Regions from separate parts of the Egibacter rhizosphaerae genome, predicted to be linked through region 2. Evidence: riboswitches for the same ligand, from Rfam matches in the RefSeq annotation. Region 2 holds a riboswitch; each other region holds the start of a gene.

Region 1 (3,216 bases), 1.8 Mb from region 2:
GCGCCGACGCAGGCCAGCCCTCCGCCGACCAGCACCGCGGTCAGCACTCTGGGCAGGCGCAAGTCCCAGACCAGGCTCGCGCGGATCGGCTCGACCTCCACCCCGTGCAGGCCCAGCGCGGGCCGTTGCACCCACGCGAGGCCGAGCCGCTCGCTGGCGACCGTCCACACCTCGCGTACGGACAGGTCCGCCTGCCCCAGCGCGATCGCGACGAGCACCGACACGACCACGAGGATCGCCCCGAGCGGGAGGATCAGCCGCCCCAGCAGCCGGCGCGCCGCCGACGGGCCTCCCGGCGGTGCGCTCGGGGCCGGGCTGGAGGCTGCTCGGCCGGGGACGGCTCGTCGGAGGGCCCGCCCGCGCGGCGCCTCCGTCGAGCTCGCGCCGCTCACTCCTGGTCCTCGGCCAGCTCCGCGCTGAGGGTGCGCAGGGCCTCGACGTTGTGCAGCCCCGGGGTGGTGTGCGGAAAGGGCAGGACCACGACGCGGTCCTCCTCGAACGCCCGCAGCTGCGACAGGGTCGCGTCCTCGGCGATGAACTCGCGCTTGCGCTCGATGTCGTCGTCACCGAAGTCGACCATGACGATCACGTCGGGGTCCTCCTCGACGACGTGCTCCCAGCTGGCGTCCGACCAGTGCCCGTCGAGGTCGCCGAAGATGTTGATGAGCCCGAGCTCGTCCATGATCATCGCCGGAGCGCCGCAGCAGGCACCGGTCAGCGGGTCGGCGGTGCCCACGTCCCACCAGAACGCGGACATGCCGAGGTTGCCGTCGACCTCGTCGCGCGCCTGCTCGACCTCGTCGCGCGCCTGCTCGACCTCGTCGCGCTGCTCGGCGACCAGCTGCTCGGCGGCCTCCTCCGCGTCGAGCAGCTCCCCGAGGTCGGTGTACTCGCCCCAGATCTCCTCGAACGAGAGCGGCTCGTCCTCGTCGCGGTCGGGGCAGCGGCTCGGGGCGAGGTAGGTGGCCACGCCCAGGTCGTCGAGCTCGTCGCGCGAGGCCAGGCCGTCGTCGCGGAACGTGCTGGGATAGACCGAGTAGAGGAAGTCGGGCTCGAGCTCGATGATCCGCTCGAGGCTGGGATAGTCGTCGCCGCCGGTGTCGAGGGTGTCGACGCCGTCGAGCTCGGGTTGCAGCTCCTCGCTGACGTCGTCGATCGAGCCGGAGGCAGCGACCATCCGATCGCCGAGGCCGAGCGCGAGCAGGTTCTCGATCGATGCGGTGTTGACCGCGACCAAGCGTTCGGGCGGCTGATCGACGGTGACCTCGCGATCGCAGTTGGCCACCGTCGTCTCGGGAACGTCACCCGTCTTCGACGGGTCCGCATCGTCGGCGCCGGTCTCGGCGTCGGGTTCGTCGGTGGTGTCCTCGTCGGGGGAGGAGGGGACCTCATCGGCGGAGGCGTCGCATCCGGCGAGCAAGAGGGCGGACAACCCGATGGCCACAAGCGCGTGCGGGCAGGATCGGACAGGATGCACAGGGGCGAACAGACCCATGAGAGGGACCGCCTTTCCATCACCTTGTGGACGGCTGTGTCGTGCCGTGGCCGGTCTCCTGGCTCCCGGGTCCAACGCGCGATCCGCTACCTTCCCGGACGCTCGTGCGTCCAGTGGCGCCCTGGGCGAGGCCAGAGCACGCGGAGTCCGCTTCCCGGTACACAGTGGCAAGGGCCGCGCCGGGCTTTCACCGGCTTCCCGTGCACCACGACGCGAGGGACGCTAGGGGCCCGCACCCGGCCGGCGCAAGCACGGGCCTGAGCCCCTGGGCGTCGGACGACCGCGAAGGCGGAACACCGGTCCGTTTCGAACGACGATGCAGGGGTAGGGCCTCGCCCGACTGGCGACGTGCCGTGTCGAAGGGCCACCGTGACCGGAGCCGCGGGTGTCGAGAACGAGTTCCTGCTGTGGTGTGTGCGGACCTCGCACCAGTGGGACCCGCTCGGGTTGGCGGTCGCGGGAGCGATGGCCACGATCTTCGGTGTCGCGCTGTGGCGGGGGCGCGGAGCCAAGCGTGTCGCGCGCGCCACGTCGTTCGGCGCGGGTCTCGGGGTGCTGGTCCTCGCGTTGTGGTCGCCGCTGCACGACCACGGGCACTGGTCGTTCGCGGCACACATGGCGCAGCACGTGATCCTCATCGCGATCGTGCCTCCGCTCATCCTCCTCGCACGTCCGGGCCTCGCGGTGCGCGAGGCACTGCCGCGGTCCTGGGTGCGTGGGGTCGCGCCGGTGTTCGCCGCCGGCGCGTCGGCACGTCGGCGGGCACTGAGCGGTCCCGGCCGTGTCTGTATCGCGCTGGCGCACGTGGCCGTCCTCTGGATCGTGCACGCGCCGGTGGTGTACGAGGCAGCCCTGTTCGATCCGACGTTGCACTTCATCGAGCATCTGGCGCTGATCGGCTCCGCCTATGCTGTCTGGTGGGCCGCGATGACCGCCCCGGCGGTTCGTGCCGGCGGAAGCGTGCTGGGACTCGCGCTCAGCGGTGCCGCCGGCGCGGTGCTCGCGACGCTGATCATCGTCTCGCCCACCGAATGGGCCGCCGCCCACAATCCTGCCGCCGTCGGACTTCCGCTCACCCCCGCCGAGGACCAGCAGCTCGGGGGAGGAATCATGGTGCTGGTCGGCAGCGTGGTCTGGACGCTGGCAGCCGCGACCTGTTTCGTCCGCTGGCTGCGCGCGGTCGAACAGCGACAGGCCGTCCGGGAACAGCGCGTACGCGCCGGCACCGGCGCTGGCGCGTCGGCCGACCCGGCTGTTGGGCTGGCCCACCGCGACGTGACGTGACGGCGGTCAGTGGTCGTCGTGATGGTCGGGCATGTCGGCAGTGGCGACGACCGGTACCTCGACCTCCATCGCATCGGCCTCGGCGAATTCGAGGGTGATGGCGAGGCGGTCCCCTTGTTGGAGCGGCTCCGGTTCGAGCAGCATGAGATGGAGGCCGCCCGGCTGCAGGATGACCGATTCGCCTTCGGGGAGCGGGATCTCGTCGAGCTCGGCCATCGAAGCGACCCCGTTCTCCACGGTGGTCTCGTGCAACTCGACGCTATCGGCGACTGGGCTCGAGGCACCGATGAGAGCGTCGTTCTGATCGGCGGTCAGGGTGGCGTAGACCGCAGCGTGCGGGCCAGTCGGTTCGGGCGTGGTGGGCTCGTCGACGGTCACGGTGGGCTGGTCGGCGCAACCAAGGAGCAGGGCGGTCAGGACCGCGAGGGCAGATCGCG
Region 2 (3,216 bases):
CGCGCTCGCGGGTGGCTTCTCCGGGGCGGTCGGAGTCCCGTCGCGCCCTCCGGTCCGGGGAGCCACGACTACTCCTCGACCCGCCCGAAGAAGACCGGCTCGTGGTCGAACTCGTCGGGGTGGAAGATCGCCGCGAGGTCGGCGAGGAACTCGTCGGCGTAGAGGTAGGCGCCCTCGAAGCGGGCGTTGCCGCCGGTGGGGGTCGCCTGGGCGTCGGCGGCCCAGACCTCTCCCTCCTGGAAGGCGCGGATCTCCGCGAAGCGCTCGTCCACCGCGAGGAGGTCGTCGAGGGTGCCGTCGACCGATCCGGCCTGGATCCACACGTGGGCGTCTCCGCCCTCGTCGAGCACGGTCTCGATGTCGAACTCGAGGGAGCCGGTGGAGTCGTCGTCGGCGAAGGCGTACTCACCCCCGGCATCGCTGATGCCGTTCGCGAGGAACGATTCGCCGCCGGCCGCGAACCACGTCCCCTCGAAGGGCTCGTCGGCGAGCACGAGGGGCCGATCGTCGAGGTCCGCCGCGTGGTCGCGCACCTCCTCGTAGCCGGCCGCCACCTCGTCGAACACGGCTTCCGCCTCGGCCTCCCGATTGAGCAGCATCCCGGTGACCTTCACCCACTCGGCGCGCCCGAGCAGGGTCGTCTCGTCGAAGTCGCCGTTCAGCAGCGCGGGCACGCCGGCCTCGGTCAGGCGCTGGACCTGTTCGAGTGCGTCCTCGCCGAAGGCGTCGAGGATCAGCAGGTCGGGACCCAGGTCAATGACGCGCTCCAGGTCGGGGCCGCCCTCCGCGGTGCCGTAACCTTCCAGCTCGCCGTCCTCGATCCGGTCGCGCACGCTCGGCGTGGCCACGAAGTCGGGCTCGCCGACCCCGGCGAGCCGGTCGACGGCGTCGAGCGCGTCGAAGTGCGGGAGGTTCGTCGTGGTGAGGGTGACGGCGGACTCGACCGGGACCTCGATCACGTGCACGTCGTCGTCGAGCTCGGGGGTCTCGAGGCCGCACTGCACGAGCGCGAACCGTTCCGGCTGGTCCGCCAGCGGGGTGGCGATCTCGAGCAGCTTGTGGGTGTCCTCGTAGGTCGCCTCGACGTGGTCCGCGTGCCGGAAGTCCGCCTCGTCGACGAAGACCCCACCGTCGGGCGCCTCGTCGACGCACTCGGCCGGATTGCCGGCAGCCGCGTCGTCCTCGGCCTCGTCAGCCCCCTCGCCGGCCTCACCCGGCTCCTCGGCCTCACCCGCGTCGTCCGGCTCGTCCGGCTCGTCCGGCTCGTCCGCGTCGTCCGACTCGTCCGGGTCGTCGGGCGCCTGCTCGGCTGTCGACTCGTCGTCAGCTTCGGTGGCGGTGTCGTCGTCACCCGCCTCGCAGGCCGCGAGGGCGAGCAGCAGCGCAGACAGCAGGAACAGGGGCGGGCGAGCGGAGGGAACCATCTGGATCGTGCCTTCCTTGCCTCGAGGAATCCGGATCGGCGCCGCAGCCGGTCTCCTGGCTCGCGGGTCATCGCTCGCGGACGCCGCCTTCCCAGACCGAAGGGTCCAGTGGCGCGCTGGCGTCGCGCTGCCCGCTCACAGTGGCGAGGACCGCGCCGGTTTCTCACCGGACTTCCCGTGCACTGCGGCAGCCACCGACCCTACTGGGCCCACCGGATCTCGACAAGCGAGGCCGCGTAGCATGCTGCGCGCCGCGGTCGGCTCGCGACCCCGGTGGTCGAAGGAGGTGCGATGCACGAGACCGTCCGCCTGACCGCGGTCGCGTTCCAGTTCCTGACACGGTTGCCGGTGCCGGCGGTGCCCGTCGGGCCGGGGGACCTGCGTCGGGCGATGGGAGCGTTCCCGCTCGTCGGCGTCGCGGTCGCCGCGATCGGGGTGGCGGTGCGCATGGGTGGCGAGACCGTGTGGGGACCGTTCGTCGGCACCGTGCTCGGGATGCTGGCGATGGTCCTTGCCACCGGTGCCTTCCACGAGGACGGTCTGGCCGACACCGCCGACGGGCTGTGGGGCGGATGGACGCCGGAGCAGCGTCTCGAGATCATGCGCGACAGCCGTCTGGGCACCTACGGCACGGTCGCCCTGGTCGGGGTCCTGCTCGTGAAGATCGCCCTGCTCGCCGGTCTGGACTGGATGGGTTTCGCGCGAGCGGTGCTCGCCGGTGCGGTGCTCGGGCGGGCGTCGACCCTGGTGGCGGCCGCGTGGCTGCCCGCGGCCGGAGCGAGCAGCGCGGGCGACGTCGCCGGCCGGGCGACGGGTCGGGGGGCGCTGGCGGCCGCGGTGCTCGCGCTGCTCGCCGCGTTCGCCGGCGGTGGTCGGTGGGCACCGGCGCTGCTCGCGGTCGGCGTCGCGGTGACGTGGCTCGGTGGCCGCCTGCTGCGGGCGCGACTCGGGGGGATCACCGGTGACGGCCTCGGGGCGATCAACCTGCTCGTGGATGTCGCGGTGATCGCGGCCGTGGCGGGGCTCGTCGGGGCAGGGCTCGCGTGAGTTCGCGCCTGGTGCTGCTGCGCCACGGGGAGACCGTGGCAACCGCCGCCGACCAACCCTGGTGTGCGGGACGCCGGGCGGATCCACCGCTCAGTGCGCGGGGCCGCCAGCAGGCCGAGGCCGCCCGGCAGCGCCTGCCCGAGCCCGACGTCGTCGCCCGCTCGCCCGCCCGCCGTGCCGCGGAGACCGCCGAGCCGTGGGCGGCCGATGCCCGCGTGCTCGACGGGCTCGCCGAACGGGACTTCGGGATGTGGGAGGGGCGACCGTGGAGCGCGCTGTGGGCGGAGGCTCCCGCGGACGCGACGGCCGACCCGGTCGCCTATGCTGCGTTCGATCCACCCGCCGCGGAGCCCCTCCCGGTGGTCGCCGACCGCGCCTGGGCGGCCGCTCGCCACTTGCGCGATCTCGCCGTGCGCGTGGCGAACGAGCCCGGTGACGCGGGGGCCGGGGGTACCGTGCTGGCCGTCACCCATGCGGGGCCCATCCGGTGCGTCCTCGCGTGTGCGCTCGGGCTCCCGCTGCACCGTGCCTTCGCGTTCGCGCTGCCGCACGGGACCGCTGCCGTGCTGACGTGTCACGCGTCGGCGTGGAACCTGCACGCCCTCGGGGCATGACCCCGACTCCCGGACCGAAGAAGGACCGTTGGTGACCGACCCCCATGCCGCAAGCCCCGTGCCCGATCGTGTCGTCGCGGTCGACGCCGGCCCGCTGGACGGGTCCGATCTGCGCCGCCTCGCGGCCGGAC
Region 3 (3,216 bases), 2.0 Mb from region 2:
TCGGGGGTGATCGGTCGCGGCGCCCCTCCCGGGTCGAGGCGGTGGATGCGCTGATCCTCGAACTCGGTGTACCAGCACGTGCCGTCGTCGACCGCGTAGGCGCCGCCGCCGTACTCGTGCACCCGGGTGCGAACGTTCGCCTCCTCAGGAGTGACATCGGCCACCGTGCCGTCCGGGTCGCGGCGCACGATCGCGGTGCGGCCGCCTTCGTCGGGCCGCTGCTCGAGCCACCAGAGGCCGGCCCCGTCGACACGCAGCTCACCGAGGCGGCGCGCTCCCTGCACCACGAGTTCGGGCGAGATCGGTGACTCCCAGGCCCCGTACGGCTCGGTGCGCATCCCGCCCCCTCGACGGTCGGCGACGATCGTGGTCCGATCGCTGCCAGCGTCTCATGGCAGGAGGTCGACGGCCACGCGCAGGCGGTCGAGGGTGAGGTCGCCGGCCGCGGTCGCCCAGGCGATGTCCCCGCCGTCGCGCCCCGTGGCGACGCGCACGACCGTGTCCACCGGAGCGAGGCCGGTCGGGTCGAGCTGCCGCCACCCGAGCCCGTCGTGGGCCTCCACGACCGCGTGGAAGTCCGGGGGGTCGAGGCGGGGCGCGTAGACCCCCACCACGCGGGCGGGCACGCCGAGTCCGCGGAGCAGGCTCGTGGCCAGGTGCGCGTGGTCGCGGCACACCCCGGTACGCCGCAGCAGCACCGTGTCGGCCGCCGCCTCGGGGGACGAGTCCTCGCGGTCGTAGGCGATGTGGGTGCGCACCCAGCCGCTCACGGCATCGAGCAGCGCTCCGGTGCGGGGCTCGTCGCCGAACAGGGCCGGTCAGAGGACCGCGCCGGCCCCGCGGGGCGGCGCGGACTTGCGGATCCTCGCACGTGCGTTAGCTTCGCGTGCACTGTCGAGCCGCCGCGGCGCGCGGCGGCTCGGTCCCGGCCTTCGACGGAGGCCGGGCGGGCGACAGGTACCAGGAAGCCGGTGCGAGTCCGGCGCGGTCCCGCCACTGTGACCGAGGAGCGAACCCGACACGCCACTGCGGCCGCCGCCGTGGGAAGGCCGGGGGAGCAACGATTCGGAAGCCAGGAGACTGACCTGCCGCCCCGATCCCGACCGGGGACGAGGACATCCCCACGGAGGTCTCCATGCAGACGGTCACGGCGTCTCCCACCCCGCACCCATCGACGTCGGGGTTCCCGCCCGGCTGGGTTCACCAGGGGTGGCACGTGCGCGACGTGTTCCGCCGCTGAGGGCGGTCATGTCGCGCGCGCAGCTCGCGCGCGGGCTCGGGGACGGCGCGAGCCGTCGCGGCTGTCCCGACGCCCCGTCGCGCGCCCTCGGGGCGTCCCCGCTCGGACCCACGTCCGGCGCGGGCCCGGTGCTGGGGCTCGCGGTCGGCCTCCTCGCCGATCGCGTCGTGGGCGATCCCCGGCGGGCACACCCCGTCGCGGCGTTCGGTGCCGTCGCGACGGCGGTGGAGCACCGCCTGTGGCGCGATGCGCGTTCGGCGGGTGCGCTCCACGTCGTGTTGCTCGTCGGGGCCCCGGCCGCGGCGAGTCATCTGGTCGGACGCTGGCTGGAGCGCCGGGCGGCAGCCGCGTCGCTGACGTGGCTCGCCGCGGCGCTCGCGATCGCGCTCGGGGCCCGGTCGCTCGAGGAGGAGGGGCGCGCGGTCGGTGACGCGCTGGCCGCCGGGGACCTCGCCTCCGCGCGTGCGCGCCTGCCCGCCCTCTGCGGGCGCGACCCGGCACCGCTCGACGCGGCAGGCCTCGCCGCCGCCGCCGCGGAGTCGGTCGCGGAGAACACGGCGGACGCGGTCGCCGGACCGCTCGTGTGGGCTGCGATCGGCGGGCCCGCCGGCGTGGTGGCGCACCGGGCGGCGAACACGCTCGACGCGATGGTCGGGCACCGCTCGGCCCGCTACCAGCGGTTCGGGCAGCCCGCCGCTCGGCTGGACGACGCGCTGGGGTGGCTGCCCGCCCGGATGACGACGAGCGCGTTCATCGCGATCGCCCCGCTCTTCGGGGGCTCGCCGGCGGTCGCCGCTCGCGTCGTGCGGCGCGACGCGGCGCGCCACCCCAGTCCCAACGCGGGCCCCTGCGAAGCCGCGATGGCCGGTGCGCTCGACGTCCGGCTGGGCGGCGAGGTGCGCTACCCCGGAGTGGCCCGGGTCCAGCAACGAGGACCGCTCGGCGACGGCCGCGCCCCGGGCGCGGAGGACGTGCGCCGGGCCGTGGCGCTCTCGCGGGCGGCGGGCCTGGTGATCGCGGTGCTGACCGGGGTCGTGCTCGCGGCTCGTGACCGTGCCCGGCACGGAGGTGGCCCGTGAGCGGGGGGCTCCTGGTCACCGGCACCTCCTCGGACGCGGGCAAGTCCCTCGTCACCGCGGGAATCTGCCGCTGGCTGGCACGCTGCGGGCTCCGTGTGGCGCCGTTCAAGGCGCAGAACATGGCCCTGAACTCCGCCGTCGCCGCCGATGGTGCAGAGATCGGTCGCGCCCAGGCGCTGCAGGCCGCCGCCGCCGGCGCGCCCACCGAGGCGGCGATGAACCCGGTCCTGCTGAAGCCCACCGGGGAGCGCACGAGCCAGGTCGTCGTCCTGGGACGCCCCGACGGGATCGCCGGCGCGCAGGACTACCAGCAACGAAAGACGCGCCTGGCCGGGGTGGTGGCCGAGTCACTCGCGGACCTGCGCGCACGCTACGACGTCGTCGTGTGCGAGGGCGCGGGCAGCCCCGCCGAGATCAACCTCCGCCACGCGGACCTCGCGAACCTCGGCCTCGCCCGCGCCGCGGACCTGCCGGTCGTGCTCGTCGGCGACATCGACCGCGGCGGCGCGTTCGCCTCGCTCTACGGCACGCTCGCGCTGCTGGAGCCCGCCGACCAGCGGCTGGTCGCCGGGTTCCTGCTGAACAAGTTCCGCGGGGACCCGGAGGTGCTCGCCCCCGGCCTCGAGCAGCTCGCGGCGCTCACCGGGCGCCGCGTGCTGGGCACCCTGCCGTGGCTCGAGGGCGCCTGGCTCGACGTCGAGGACTCCCTCACCCTCGAGGCGCGCGAGGTCCTCGCGCAGCCACCGGTCGGCGACGAGGGCCTCGACGTGGCGGTCGCGCGGCTGCCACGGATGAGCAACTTCACCGACCTCGATCCGCTCGCGTGCGAGCCCGGCGTCGACGTGCGCTTCACCACCCGGGCCGACGAGCTCGCGAACGCCGACCTGGCGGTCATCC

Evidence for each region. Region 2 has a riboswitch for cobalamin ahead of ER308_RS18685 (ABC transporter substrate-binding protein). Riboswitches for the same ligand answer to the same signal wherever they lie in the genome.
Region 1: linked by a shared signal. The riboswitch ahead of ER308_RS10475 (ABC transporter substrate-binding protein) and the one ahead of ER308_RS18685 (ABC transporter substrate-binding protein) in region 2 are both predicted to bind cobalamin.
Region 3: linked by a shared signal. The riboswitch ahead of cbiB (adenosylcobinamide-phosphate synthase CbiB) and the one ahead of ER308_RS18685 (ABC transporter substrate-binding protein) in region 2 are both predicted to bind cobalamin.

What each region holds. Positions count from the first base shown of each region.
Region 1 covers NZ_CP036402.1:2,260,862-2,264,077, reverse strand. Annotated here, with positions in the region: gene ER308_RS10480 (FecCD family ABC transporter permease) at 1-392, opposite strand, end outside; gene ER308_RS10475 (ABC transporter substrate-binding protein) at 389-1,432, opposite strand; cobalamin riboswitch at 1,527-1,720, opposite strand; gene ER308_RS10470 (cytochrome c oxidase assembly protein) at 1,865-2,779, shown strand; gene ER308_RS10465 (copper chaperone PCu(A)C) at 2,786-3,216, opposite strand, start outside.
Region 2 covers NZ_CP036402.1:4,077,252-4,080,467, forward strand. Annotated here, with positions in the region: gene ER308_RS18680 (FecCD family ABC transporter permease) at 1-66, opposite strand, end outside; gene ER308_RS18685 (ABC transporter substrate-binding protein) at 69-1,424, opposite strand; cobalamin riboswitch at 1,453-1,626, opposite strand; gene ER308_RS18690 (adenosylcobinamide-GDP ribazoletransferase) at 1,716-2,471, shown strand; gene ER308_RS18695 (histidine phosphatase family protein) at 2,468-3,085, shown strand; gene cobT (nicotinate-nucleotide--dimethylbenzimidazole phosphoribosyltransferase) at 3,117-3,216, shown strand, end outside.
Region 3 covers NZ_CP036402.1:2,119,807-2,123,022, reverse strand. Annotated here, with positions in the region: gene ER308_RS09835 (alpha/beta hydrolase family protein) at 1-338, opposite strand, end outside; gene ER308_RS09830 (transglutaminase-like domain-containing protein) at 390-770, opposite strand; cobalamin riboswitch at 962-1,083, shown strand; gene cbiB (adenosylcobinamide-phosphate synthase CbiB) at 1,249-2,319, shown strand; gene ER308_RS09820 (cobyric acid synthase) at 2,316-3,216, shown strand, end outside.